One region of the Streptomyces sp. NPDC031049 genome, then DNA from elsewhere that is predicted to be linked to it. Evidence: riboswitches for the same ligand, from Rfam matches in the RefSeq annotation. Region 1 holds a riboswitch; the other holds the start of a gene.
The links. A riboswitch is a leader RNA that binds a small molecule or an ion and turns the genes downstream of it on or off. The one in region 1 is predicted to bind cobalamin.

Region 1 (6,745 bases):
CCACCCGGCAGGCCTGGGCCTGCATGGCCTGCGCCCGGCCGATCTCGGCTCCCTCGCGGGTGACGAAGGAGTTCAGCGACATGTTCTGCGCCTTGAAGGGCGCCACCTTCACGCCCTGCCGCACCAGCCAGCGGCAGATCCCCGCCGTGACGACGCTCTTGCCCGCGTCCGAGGTGGTGCCGGCGACCAGCAGACCACCGTTCATGACGTCCGTCCCTTCCTCACGACCCGGCCCGCCAGCAGCCGCGCGCCCGCGCACACGCCGAGCGCCAGCCAGCCCACGCGCCGGGAGAGCCGTACCGCCCGGTCGATGTCGCCGGCCCGCACGGGCCGGCCCGCCGCCGCGTTGAGCACGGGCCGGTGCTCCACCCGGCCCCCGTAGGCGAGCGTTCCGCCCAGCCGGACACCCAGGGCGCCGGCGAACGCGGCCTCCACCGGGCCGGCGTTGGGGCTCGGGTGCCGCGCGGCGTCGGCCCGCCAGGCCCGGACGGCGCCGCGCGCGTCGCCGCCGGCCACGGTGGCCAGGGCGGCGGTGAGCCGGGCGCCCGGCCAGCCGGCCAGGTCGTCGAGGCGGGCGGAGGCCCAGCCGTAGCGCCGGTAGCGGGGGGACTTGTGGCCGACCATCGCGTCGAGGGTGTTCACGGCCCGGAAGCCGAGCAGGCCGGGCACCCCGCCGAGGGCGCCCCACACCAGGGCGCCGACCACCGCGTCGGAGGTGTTCTCGGCGACGGACTCCACGACCGCGCGGGCGATCCCGTCGGCGTCCAGTGCCTGCGGGTCGCGGCCGCACAGGTGCGGCAGCCGGGCGCGGGCCGCCTCGACGTCCCCGGACCGCAGCGCGCCGGCGACGGCGGCGGCCTCCCGGGCGAGCGAGGTCCCGCCGACCACGGCCCAGGTGGCGACGCCGGTCAGCGCGACGGAGGCGGTGGGGGAGGTGCGGACGGCCCGTGCGGCGACGGACCCGAGGGCGACGGCGCCACCGGCGCACACGGCGGTGTGCAGCGCACCCCGGCCCCGGTGGTCGCGCCACAGCACCCGTTCCACGGCGCCCGCGGCCCGCCCGAACACGGCGACCGGGTGCCCGCGGCGCGGATCGCCGAGGAGCAGGTCGCCGAGCAGGCCGGCGGCGGCGCCGTACGCGAAGACGCGTTCGGCCCGCATCGGCTCAGCCGAGCGTGGGGGAGGGCGAGGTGTCGGGGGTGGTCCTCGGTCGGCGGCAGCCGTGCATGGCGGTATGTCCTCACTCAGGGTGTCCGCGCCCTGGTTCGACGAAACCGGCGGTGAGAGTTCCTGGCTCCCGGGGGACGAGCCCTCGGTGACAGTGGCGGGACCGCGCCGGATTCGCACCGGCTTCCTCTCCTGCCGCCGTATTGGCTCGGGCAGTCCACCACGGCCCGCGAACACCCGTCAACTTGCTGTTGACCTGCGAGGGGGGAGTGTGCGGAGCCCCACACCCGGCGGGCGTGCGCGGGCACGCGAAAGGGGTGCGGGACGGTGCTCTCCGTTCCGCACCCCTCTCGGTGCCGTGCCGTGGGTCAGGCGACGATCAGATAGATGCCGTACGCCACCGCAGCCGCGCACGCGGCGAAGCAGGCGTAGGCGCCGGTCACCGCGAGGGCCGCGCCGCCGCCCCGGGCCTCGGCCCGCTCCTTGCGGGACAGGCCGGCGATGCCGAGGACGAACAGGCCCACCAGGGCCACGGTGGTCACGAGGCTGACCCCGAAGACGGAGCCGAGGGCTGCCCAGTCGATGCTCATGCTGCTCTACTCTCTGCGGGTCAGACGGTGGTGGCCGACGGGGTCTTGGCGTCGGCGGCGTCGGTCTGGGACGGGACGGTGGTCCCGAGCTCCTCGGCGGCGGCCGTGGGCGGCGGGGTGACGGCGGCCATCGCCTGGGTCACCACGCCGGGCTCGGCCGGCTCGACGTCGTTGACGTTGGTGTGGTCGACCACCTCGCGCCGGGAGATCTTCCAGATCGCGGCGCTGGAGGCGACGAGGAAGACCGCGACGAGCGCCGTGCCCCAGTCGCCGAGGCTGGTGACCCACTCCGCGAGGGCGGCGACCAGGGCCGCGGCCGGCAGGGTCAGACCCCAGGCGACGAACATCCGGGTGGCCGTGGACCAGCGGACCACACCGCCCTTGCGGCCGAGGCCCGCACCCATGACCGCACCGGAGACCGAGTGCGTGGTGGAGAGGGAGAAGCCGAGGTGGGAGGAGGCCAGGATGACCGTGGCCGCGCTGGTCTGGGCGGCGAAGCCCTGCTGCGGCTGGAGGTCGGTCAGACCCTTGCCCATGGTGCGGATGATGCGCCAGCCGCCGAGGTAGGTGCCGAGGGCGATGGCGATGCCCGCGGAGAGGATGACCCACATGGGCGGGTCGGAGTCGGGGGCGAGCGCGCCGCCGGTGACCAGGGCGAGGGTGATGACACCCATCGTCTTCTGGGCGTCGTTGGTGCCGTGGGCCAGCGAGACCAGGCCCGCGGAGGCGATCTGGCCGGCGCGGTAGCCCTTCTGGGCGGCCTGGGTGTCCGCGGTCTTCTTGCCCAGCTTGTACGTCAGCCGTGCGCCGAGCATCGCCGCGATCCCCGCGACCAGCGGGGCGGCGATCGCCGGGATCAGTACCTTGGTGACGAGCACGTCACCGTTGACCGCGCCGATGCCGGCCGAGGCGACGGCGGCACCGATGAGGCCGCCCATGAGGGCGTGCGAGGAACTGGACGGGAGTCCGACCAGCCAGGTCAGCAGGTTCCAGAGGATCGCGCCGACCAGCGCGGCGAAGATGACCTCGGGACGGATGCCGGTCTCGTCGACGAGACCTTTGGAGATGGTGTTGGCGACTTCCACCGAGAGGAAGGCGCCGACCAGATTGAGGACGGCGGACATGGCCACCGCGACCTTGGGCCTCATCGCGCCCGTGGAAATGGTCGTGGCCATCGCGTTCGCGGTGTCGTGGAAACCGTTCGTGAAATCGAACGCGAGTGCGGTTACCACCACAATCGCGAGGATCAGCGAGAAGCTTTCCATTTACCCAGGCAATCGTTCGAGGTCATTGGCGCGTCGAACGTAGGTAACGTGGGTGAACGGAAGATGAACTGGGCGGGGCGCCACGGTGTCCGGAAGCGGTGTCGCCGCTACCGCCCGCGCCCTCCCCGGCCCGTGGGGCCGCAGGGAACCGCCAGATTCCGCCCGTTACCGACGGTCAGCCCGCTCGTGCACGTGATCTCAGCCGATCGAGGGACCCGCCGAAGAGATCCTGGTCACTCTGCGGAGTGAGGGAGTGGCGGGCGATGCACGGAGAGTGGCCGGCGGCGGCCCGCCTGGCAGGATTCCCACCACGACACCGATCGACGGCGGCAACGGGGACGAGGGGCGCACGGCGCCCGAGAGGGAGGTGCCGACGGTGACGAACCGGCTGGACGAACCGGAGGACCACGCGAACCGGGTGCGGGACACGGCTCCGGAAGGGCAGGCGGCTCCGGAAGGGTGCGCGGATCTGGGAGGGGGCGCGGAACCGGAAGGGCACACGGAACGGGAACGGCGCGCGGAACGAGAACGGCGCGCGGAACCGGCTGGGCGCGCGGGTCCGGAAGGGCACGCGGATCGGGTACGGGAGACGGCGTCCGCGGAGGAGGCGCGGGCCTGGCAGGCGCTGGTCGCGACGGCCCGGCGGACGGTCGCCGACGGCCTGGTGGTCGGCACGTCCGGCAACGTGTCCGTGCGGGTCGGGGACACGGTCCTGGTCACCCCGTCCGGGGTGCCCTACGACCGGCTCACGCCGGACGACGTGACCGGTGTCGGCCTCGACGGGCGGCAGGTCCTCGGAACGCTGGTCCCCACCAGCGAACTGCCCATGCACCTCGCCGTGTACCGCAGCACCGACGCCCGCGCCGTCGTCCACACCCACGCCGTGCACGCGACGGCCGTCTCGACGCTCGTGACGGAGCTCCCGCTCGTCCACTACATGGCCGCCGCGCTCGGCGGCCCCGTCCGCGTCGCCCCGTACGCCACCTACGGCACCGACGAGCTGGCCGAGAACATGCTCCGCGCGCTCGCCGGCCGCTCCGGCTGCCTGCTCCAGAACCACGGCACGATCACCTACGGCGCCGACCTCGACCAGGCCTACGACCGCACCGCCCAGCTCGAGTGGATGTGCCGCCTGTGGCTGACGGCCACGTCGGTACCGGGCCTGACCCCGTCCCTGCTCACAGAACCGCAACTGGCCGAGGTCACCACCCGCCTCCAGAACTACGGCCAACACCCCTAGGCCCCCCAAAGGGGCGCGGGGAACTGCGCGATCAACCCCCACCCCTCCCGCACCCGCCCCACAATCCCGCACCCACCCACCTCCCGTGCGACCGTCCTGGCCCGCACTCATCGACGCCGACCCACCGATCCGCCCCAAAGGGGCGCGGGGAACTGCGCGATCAACCCCCACCCCTCCCGCACCCGCCCCACAAACCCGCACCCACCCACCCCTCACGCGACCGCCCCCGCCCCCAGCCGCTCCGTCACCCCGCCCACCCGGCCCACTGGCCGCTGAGAGGATCAACCAGGACACTGGACGACGTGCGCACTGTCACCGCGACGGCCGCAGCCGTCACCGCAGCCCTGGCGGCCGGCGCAGCGAGCATCGCCGCCGGCCGCCTCGCCAGCGACGCGGCGCTCAAGGCGCCCCCCGGCCGCCCCCTGCCGACCGAGCCCCGGCTCACCGTGCACGGCACCGCCGCCGGACAGATCACCCTCACCCGGGACCTGGCCGCCCTGCGGCCCGGCAGGTACGGGCTCGCCGGCGACGGCACCCACGCGGTCGTCGGCCCCGTCCTGCCCACCGCCTCGCACTCCGCGGACACCGTCGTACGCCGCCTGGAGGCGGTCACCCACGGCACCCTGCGTCCCGGCGACAAGGCCTGGCTCACCCCGAACCTGTACGTCGGCAACCCCGGCACCGCCCTCGACCTGGACCACACCGACGTCGAGATCCCCGGCGAACTCGGCCCCCTCCCGGCCTGGTTCACGCCCGGCGCCCGCGGCGCCTGGGTCATCGCCGTGCACGGCCTGGCCGGCACCCGCGAGCACGCCATGAACCTCATGGGCCTGCTCAGCCGTCTGCACTTCCCGGTCCTCGCCCTCGCCTACCGCGGCGACGTCGGCGCCCCCCGGTCGCCCGACGGTCTCCACCACTTCGGCGAGACGGAGTGGCGCGACCTGGACGCCGCCATCCGCTACGCCCTGGGCCACGGCGCCCGCCACGTCGTCCTGCTCGGCTGGTCCACCGGCGCCACCATGGCCCTGCGCGCCGCCGCGCGCTCCGGCGTGCGCGACAGCATCTCCGGGCTGGTCCTGGACTCGCCGGTGCTCGACTGGGAAGCGACCCTGCGCAGCCTGGCCGCGGCCCGCCACACCCCGGGCGCCCTGCTGCCGCTCGCCGTCCGCGCCGCCCAGGGCCGCACCGGCCTGCCCACCGACCGCTCCGCCGCTGCGGAGCCCGCCGGTCCCGGCGTCCCCACCCTCGTCTTCCACGGGCCCGGCGACACGGTGGCACCCTGGCGGTACTCCCGCCGCTTCGCCGCCGCCCACCCCCGCCTGGTCGCGCTCCACACGGTCGAGCACGCCACACACGCGGCCATGTGGAACGCCGCACCGGACACCTACGAGGAGAAACTCCGCCGCTTCCTCACCCCCCTCATGTGAACGCCCGATGTGAACCCACCGCCCACGAGGGCCCCCGCCACACCCACCGCTCACGAGGGCCCCCGGGCAGCCCCGCGTCCCCGGCACCCCCGCACTCGCGGCCGGCCCCCGCGGCCCCTGCCCCCGACAGCGCTCCCAGCCCCGCCGCCGGCACCCCCGCACCCGCCCCCGCGCCCCCCGCACCCCCGTCGACGCGGTCGTTCCGTTTATTGCTGCACCACTGGCCCGTTCCCGCCCCCCACGGCTCTCCGAGCCCCCGCCAGGGCCGTCACCGTCGTGCCTCGCGACATTCCGTTTGGGTTTTCGGACCGTCAGCCGGAAGACTGCTCCCGTGACGTCCCGTATCCCGCGCGACTCCAGGCTCAGACTCGTCCGCCCACGACCCCTGGCCGCCGCCCCCAGAGCGATGAACCAGCGGCGCCCGCGCCGCCACGCGCCGCGCCCGCCGGAGGGCACCCCGGCCCGCTCGGAGCTGGCCGGAATGGCGCGCTCCCGGCTGGCCGGCGCGGTCCGGGTCGCCCGCTGGGCGGATGCCGCCCTAGGCCCCGGCAGCGGCGCCGGCACCTCCGACGGCAAGGCGACACTCTCCGCCGCGACGGCCGAACGGGCCGCCCGCGAACTGGGCCTGACCGCCGCTCAGGTCCGCGCCGACTGGGACACCGCACGCCTCGCCGGGCTGGTCGAGGTGCACGGCGACAGCGCCCGGCCCGGCTGGCGGCTGCGCGCCTGGGACCGCGACGACAGCGCCGTGCTGCGCGGCTGGGTCGCCCTCTTCGACGCCTGGTCGCTCGCCCACCCCGAGCCCGACGGCCACGAGCCCGCCGCCGTCGCCGAGGTCGTCTCGGCCATGCCCCAGGTGCTCTCCTTCCTCCAGCTCTCCGCCGGGCCCGTCCCCGTGGCCCAGCTCCTCGACCTGCTGCGCCAGCGCGTCACCGAGCTGCGCACCGAGCGCTGCGAGGTCCCCTACGGCACCGGCCCCGGCCTGCCCGCGGAGCCGCCCTGCGACGACGCGGCCCTCGCGCCGCTGCTCGACTGGGCCCTGCACGCCCTGGCCGC
Region 2 (6,745 bases), on a different contig from region 1:
ACGAGGTTCTTGGGCGTGTGGTACGGCTGCCAGTTCCGCGCGGCGGCGAACTCGGCGAGCCGGCGCTGGAGGGCCGCCAGGTCGCGTGGATGATCGGTCACGGCTCCAGGTGTACCACCGTCACCCCGTCCGTCCCCGCCGCCCAGGCCGGGTCGCTGACCGTGCCGACGAGCCGCAGATGCCCCCGGTCGCACATCCGGGCCGCCAGCCCGAGCAGCGCCTGGCGCTGACCGGGATCGAGTCCCCGGTCGAGTCCGTCGGCCAGGACGGTCAGCGTCTGGAGGGCGTCCGGCACCTCGCCGGCCGGGTCGACCTCCAGCACCCCGGGTCCGGTGAGCAGCACCAGGGCCAGGGCGAGGTAGCGCAGCTCTCCGTAGCCCAGCCGGGCCAGGCCGGTGCGGCGGCCGTCGCCCCGGTCGAGCAGGGCGCGGACCACTCCCCCGGTGACGGACTCGGCCAGCACGTCGGCGACGTGCCCCGCGCAGCCGGCGCGCACCGCCTCGACGAACAGGGCGTGCCGCCGCCCGCACTCGGTGCGGGTGCGCCACAGCACGTCGGCCAGGTTGTCGCAGCCGGGCAGCAGCCGCCCCGAGCCGGTCGGCACCGGCTCGCGCATCCGGTCGGGCCGCGGATCGCAGGCGAACACCGAGCGCAGGGCGACGACCATCTGCTCGGCGGCGGCCAGCACCCGGCGCTGCCCGTCGGTCTTGCCGGCCACGCGCAGCGGCAGCAGCGCGGTGCCGAGCCGGTCGTCCGGCAGCGGGGCGCGCGTGACCGGGGCCGGTCCGGCCGTATGCCAGGCGGCCTGCACGGTGCGCCGCCCGGGGTCGCGCAGGGCGGTCTCCAGGAGGACCACCCCGTCGGCGGTCAACCGCTCGCCCGCGATGCGCAGTTCCGGTTCGGCCTGTACGGCGAGGTCGAGCCGCACCGGTCCCTCGGGGCCGTCCGCGGTGCAGCCGATGCGGAAGCCGCGGCGCTGCTGGGCGTCGGGCCGGGCCCGGTCGGGCACGCAGGCTCCCGGGTCGGGGAAGGCGGCGGGGAGCGTGGCGCCGCCGCCGAGCCGGGCCAGCGCCTCGTACGCCCGCAGGGCGCTGGACTTGCCACAGCCCGAGCGGCCGGCGAGCAGGGTGAGCGGTCCGAGCCGCATCGCGACCCGGCGGTGCGTGGCGAACGCGGAGAGCCGCAGTTCGGTGACGCGGGGCCGCTCCGGATGCCGCGCTCCGCCGGCGAGCGGCTCCGGCGGCGAGGAGGGGCCGGTGTCCGAGGGGGACGACGCGGAAGGCACGGTCATGTCCGGACCGTAGGCCTCCGTCCGACGGGCGAACCGTTCCGCCCCGGGGCCCTTCCCACGAACGGGCGACCGGCCGCCCGCGGGACACGGCACCGGTCACACGGGAGGGCGTCGGCACCGGGGCGGCGGCAGCGGTGCCGCCCGGCAGACGGCCACCGGCCGGGACCTGCCGGACGCCGCCGGCCGGGCCCCGCCGGACGCCGCCGGCGTGACTCCGCAGGACGCCCCGTCCGCGCCGGACGCACCCGACCTGACCCCACCGGACGCCCCGTCACGCGCCGGACGCACCCGACCTGACCCGGCAGACACCCGGTCCTCCCCGGACGGCCCCGGCCGACACCCGATCCGCCCTGAACGGCCCGGCCGGACCCCGGTCACGCCCCGGGCAGGCCCGCGCCCTCCATCAGTCCCGTCACCTCGGTGCCCGCGGGGGCCAGCAGGAACACGTTGCGGTCCACCCGGTGCATGCCGCTCGCCAGACCGAAGACGACTCCGGTGCTGAAGTCGAGGACGCGCTTGGCGACCTCCGCCTCCGCGCCGGTCAGGTCGAGCAGGACCGGGATGCCGGCCATCAGGGTCTCGGCGACCTCGCGGGCGTCCGCGAAGACGTTGACGCGCAGGACCACGAAGCGGCGGCGCGCCTCCGTCTCCGCCTCCGGCATCGCCCGGTGGCCGACCGAGGACGGCCACGCGTCGCGCCCGCGCAACGGAACGACCTGGGCGAGTCCTTCCCACTGTTCATCGGTGACGTCGTGGCTGTTCACCGGCTCCCCCGCTCCGACTCGCCTCTGTTGCCTCGCACCAGCCAATTCTTACGTCATGTCACCCGTTCGGCCCAACAGCGACACGGTCCGCGACGGCTCGAGCCGGGCGGGGGCGGGCGGCCGGCCGGTGCGCGGCGTACGGCGTACGGGTCGGGGTCAGGCGCGTTCGGCCTCGTCCTGGCGGCGGGCCAGCGCCCAGATCACGAAGACGTCGATCGCCATGGTGATCACGGACCAGACGGGCGCGTACGGCAGGAACAGGAACTGGGCCACCAGGCTGAGCGCGGCCAGCAGGATGCCCGCGAAGCGCGCCCAGGCCATGTCCTTGAGCAGGCCGTAGCCGGTCGCCAGCAGCAGGGCGCCCAGGACGACGTGGATGACGCCCCAGCCGGTGAGGTTCATCTCGTACACGTACGTGCCGATGCGGGCGTAGACGTCGTCCTCGGCGATGGCCGCGATGCCCTGGAGAACGGCGAAGGCGCCGTTGCACAGGAGCAGGACACCGGCGAAGACGACACCTCCGGTCACCCACCCGCTCTGCCGGGTGGAGCGGCCGGTGGCGCCGGGGGACGGCGTACCGGGGGACGGTGCGGCGTGCTGAGCCATGAGCGGCGTCCTTTCTCGCGCGTGCTCCGAGCCTGCGGGGGGCGGCCCCGGACGGCCATCCGGGGTGCTGCGAACGGGTGAAACCGTTCGGGGTGCAGAACGTGCGGCCGGGACCGGCCTCGCGTTGACTGGGCGCACCTGCCTCGTCGGCCGGCCCACGTGCCCCATGCGACTCGCCGGAGGAGCCCATGACGACACCGGCGAACGCGGCCGTGCCCCGGGCCGAGCAGTCGCTGCGGGACACGGTGCTCAGCCGGGGCTATCTGCGGCTGTTGCTGCTGTGCGTGCTGCTCGGCGTGCCCATCGCGCTCGCCTGCTTCTTCTTCGTCGGGCTCCAGCACCAGCTCCAGCACTGGGTGTGGACCTCGCTTCCGCACGCGGCCGGTTTCGCCGCCCCGCCGTGGTGGTGGCCGCTGCCCGCGCTGGTCCTCGCCGGGCTGGTCCTCGCGCCGATCGTGACCCGGCTGCCGGGCGCCGGGGGCCATCTGCCGGTGGACGGTCTCGGCGGCGCGCCCGTCGGGCCCAAGGCGCTGCCGGGCACCGTGCTGGCGGCGCTGGCGACGCTGCCGCTGGGTGTGGTGCTGGGCCCGGAGGCGCCGCTGATGGCGGTGGGCAGCGGGCTCGCGCTGCTGGCGGTGCGGCGGCCGGCGGCCGTGGACCCCAGGGCGCGGGCGGTGGTGGCGACGGCCGGCTCCACCGCCGCGATCTCGACGATCCTGGGCGGTCCGGTCGTGGCGGCGGTGCTGCTCATCGAGGGGGCCGGGCTCGGCGGCGCCCGGCTGGTGGCGCTGTTGCTGCCCTGCCTGCTCGCCAGCGCGGCCGGCGCCCTGGTGTTCACCGGGTTCGGGGACTGGACCGGCCTGCGGATCGGCGCGCTCCGGCTGCACGACGTCCCGCCGCCGGTCGACCCGGACGCGGGCGACTTCCTGTGGGGCGTGCCGGTGGCGGCGCTGATCGCCGTGCTGGTCGCCCTCGGCCGGGAGCTGGGCCGCTCCACGGCCGGCTGGACCCGGCGCGGGCGGACCGCGGCCCGGACCGTCGCCTGCGCCACGGCCGTGGGCGGGTGTGTCGCGGCGTACGCGCTGATCACGGGCCGCTCCCCCGCCGAGGCGGCCCTGTCCGGCCAGGCCACGCTGGGTGAACTGGCCGCGCAGCCGCACGCCTGGCCGGTGGGGGCGCTGCTCGCGCTCGTCGCCTGCAAGGGGCTGGCCTGGGGGATCGCCCTGGGCAGTCTGCGCGGCGGTCCGATCTTCCCGGCGGTGCTGCTGGGCACCGCGACGGCCATGGCCTGCTCCGGCCTGCCCGGGTTCGGCACGGCCCCGGCCCTCGCGCTCGGGATCGCCGCGGCGGCGGCCGCGGTGACGGGGCTGCCGCTGGCCAGCGCGGTGCTTGCGGTGCTGCTGATCGGCGGCGACGCCGACGACCAGATGCCGCTGATCGTGACCGCGTCGGTCGTGGCCTTCATCGTCGCCCAACTCGTGCGCCGCGGGCGGCCCGAGGAGACACCGGAAGCACCCGGCGGCGAGGACGGCGCGGGCGGTGCCGGGCGGGCGGCGGGGGCGGGGCCGTGACGGCGGGGCCGGACAGGGGGCACGGCCGCCGTCCGCGCGGGGCCGTGCGGTCCGCGCGGCCCTGGGTGGTGCGGGGCGTCGTAGGGGCCGTCGTGGTCGCCGCGTACTTCCTGCTCCCCCTCGATCATCTCGGCCCCCGGCGGGCCGAGGTGAGCTGGGTGCTGTTCGGGGCCGTCCTCACGCTGGTGGCCGTACTGCTGCTGCGCCAGGTCCGCCACGTCCTCACCGACCGCCCCGACACCCGTCCCGGTCTGGCGCTCACCCTGCTGATGCTGCTGTCGGTGCACGTCTTCGCCGCCGCCTACTACTGCCTGGCCAAGCAGCCCGGCGAGTTCTCGGGGCTGCACACCCGTCTGGACGGGCTCTACTTCACCGTCGTCACGCTCGCCACCGTCGGCTACGGCGACATCACCCCGCGGGGACAGGCGGCGCGTGTGGTGACGATCGTGCAGATCCTGTACACGTTCGTGTTCCTCACGGCCGCCGCGACCGCCCTGAGCCAGCGGGTGCGCGCCATGGCCGTGCGACGGCTGGACCGTGACCGGCGCGAGTGACGGCACAGGGAGTGTGTGACCCGGGTCCGAGCGCCCCGTACGCCCTTGTCACCGCGGGTGCGGGCGCACTACTGTCACCACGCCTTGGTGAACGGGAAATCCGGTGCAAAGCCGGTGCGGCCCTCGCCACTGTGATCGGGAAGTCCGGCTCCGGCCCTCGCGGGCAGCCACTGGGTCATCACGACCCGGGAAGGCGGAGTTCGGGCGGTGGTACCCGTCAGCCAGGAGACCGGCCGAGGCGCGTCAACCATCCACGAGGTGCTGGAGAGGGTCTGCCGAGCCATGCACATAGCCGAGGGCTTCCTGCCTCCGGCGCACGCGATCGCCTGGGGTGTCGCGTCCGCGCCGTTCGTCGTCCACGGAGTACGGTCACTCACCCGCGAGGTCAGGGAGCACCCGGAGAGCACGCTGCTCCTCGGCGCCTCCGGGGCCTTCACGTTCGTGCTGTCCGCCCTGAAACTTCCCTCGGTGACCGGGAGTTGCTCCCATCCGACGGGCACCGGGCTGGGCGCCGTCCTGTTCCGGCCGCCGGTCATGGCCGTGCTGGGCACCATCACGCTGCTCTTCCAGGCGCTGCTGCTGGCGCACGGCGGGCTGACCACGCTCGGCGCCAACGTCTTCTCCATGGCGGTCGTCGGGCCGTGGGCCGGGTACGGCGTCTACCGGCTGCTGCGCCGCTGCGCCGCGCCGCTGATGGCCGCCGTGTTCTGCGCCGCGTTCACCGCCGACCTGTCCACCTACTGCGTGACGTCCGTGCAGCTGGCGCTCGCCTTCCCGGACCCGGGCAGCGGATTCCTGGGCGCGCTCGGCAAGTTCGGCTCGATCTTCGCGGTGACGCAGATCCCGCTGGCGGTCAGCGAGGGGCTCCTGACGGTCCTGGTGATGCGGCTGCTGGTGCGGTCCAGCAAGGGCGAGCTGACCCGGCTGGGCGTGCTGCCGGCGGGGACGAGGACGACGACGGAGCAGGAGGCGGCGGCCCGGTGAAGCGCGACACGAGGATCAACGCCCTGCTGCTGCTCGCGGTCGCCGCGCTCGCGGTGCTGCCGCTGGTGCTGGGGCTCGGCGACCACAAGGAGGAGCCGTTCGCCGGTGCCGACGCCGAGGCGGAGACGGCGATCACCGAGCTGGACCCGGAGTACGAGCCGTGGTTCTCGCCGCTGTACGAACCGCCCTCCGGGGAGGTCGAGTCGGCGCTGTTCGCCGTGCAGGCCGCTCTCGGCGCCGGCGTGCTGGCGTACTACTTCGGGCTGCGCCGGGGGCGGCGGCAGGGCGAGGAGCGGGCCCGCGCGTCGGCCCGGCGGGACGATCCCGCGGGGGACTGAGTGCTGCCGATCGACGCGGCGGCGCACGCGAGCCGCTGGCGCCGCCGGCATCCGGTCGACAAGGCCGTGCTGGGACTGGGCCTGACGGTGCTGGCGATCTCCCTGCCGCCATGGCCGGGTGCCGCGCTGGTGCTGGTCGCGGCGCTGGCGGTGCTGCTCGGCCCGGCGGGCGTGCCGGGGCGCCGGCTGTGGCGGGCCTGGCGGGTGCCGCTGGGGTTCTGCCTGACCGGGGCGCTGCCGCTGCTGGTGCAGGTCGGCGGCGCGGACGCGTTCGTGTCCCTCGCGGACGGGGGCCCGGCGCGGGCCGGCGCCCTGCTGCTGCGCACCTCGGCCGCCTCCCTCGGGGTGCTGCTGTTCGCGTTCACCACGCCGATGTCCGACCTGCTGCCGCGGCTGGTGCGGGCCGGGGTGCCGGCGCCGGTGGTCGACGTGGCGCTGGTGACGTACCGGATGAGCTTCCTGCTGCTGGACTCCGTGCGGCGGGTGCGGCAGGCGCAGGCGGCCCGGCTGGGGCACACCACCCGGGCCGCCGCCTGGCGTTCGCTGGCCGGGCTCGGCGCGACGGCGTTCGTGCGCTCCTTCGACCGGGCGGCGCGGCTCCAGGCCGGGCTCGCCGGCCGCGGCTACGACGGCACGC

Region 2: linked by a shared signal. The riboswitch ahead of ACZ45Q_RS13440 (energy-coupling factor ABC transporter permease) and the one ahead of ACZ45Q_RS11630 (cobalamin biosynthesis protein) in region 1 are both predicted to bind cobalamin.

What each region holds. Positions count from the first base shown of each region.
Region 1 is NZ_JBVIGC010000005.1:388,169-394,913, forward strand. It holds gene ACZ45Q_RS11625 (cobyric acid synthase) at 1-205, opposite strand, end outside; gene ACZ45Q_RS11630 (cobalamin biosynthesis protein) at 202-1,161, opposite strand; cobalamin riboswitch at 1,266-1,404, opposite strand; gene ACZ45Q_RS11635 (hypothetical protein) at 1,536-1,757, opposite strand; gene ACZ45Q_RS11640 (inorganic phosphate transporter) at 1,778-3,022, opposite strand; gene ACZ45Q_RS11645 (class II aldolase/adducin family protein) at 3,648-4,262, shown strand; gene ACZ45Q_RS11650 (alpha/beta hydrolase) at 4,565-5,689, shown strand; gene ACZ45Q_RS11655 (hypothetical protein) at 6,021-6,745, shown strand, end outside.
Region 2 is NZ_JBVIGC010000006.1:351,271-358,015, forward strand. It holds gene ACZ45Q_RS13410 (nucleotide pyrophosphohydrolase) at 1-101, opposite strand, end outside; gene ACZ45Q_RS13415 (AAA family ATPase) at 98-1,291, opposite strand; gene ACZ45Q_RS13420 (cell division protein SepF) at 1,666-2,055, opposite strand; gene ACZ45Q_RS13425 (DUF7144 family membrane protein) at 2,212-2,661, opposite strand; gene ACZ45Q_RS13430 (voltage-gated chloride channel family protein) at 2,850-4,232, shown strand; gene ACZ45Q_RS13435 (potassium channel family protein) at 4,325-4,786, shown strand; cobalamin riboswitch at 4,855-5,038, shown strand; gene ACZ45Q_RS13440 (energy-coupling factor ABC transporter permease) at 5,069-5,770, shown strand; gene ACZ45Q_RS13445 (energy-coupling factor ABC transporter substrate-binding protein) at 5,767-6,108, shown strand; gene cbiQ (cobalt ECF transporter T component CbiQ) at 6,109-6,745, shown strand, end outside.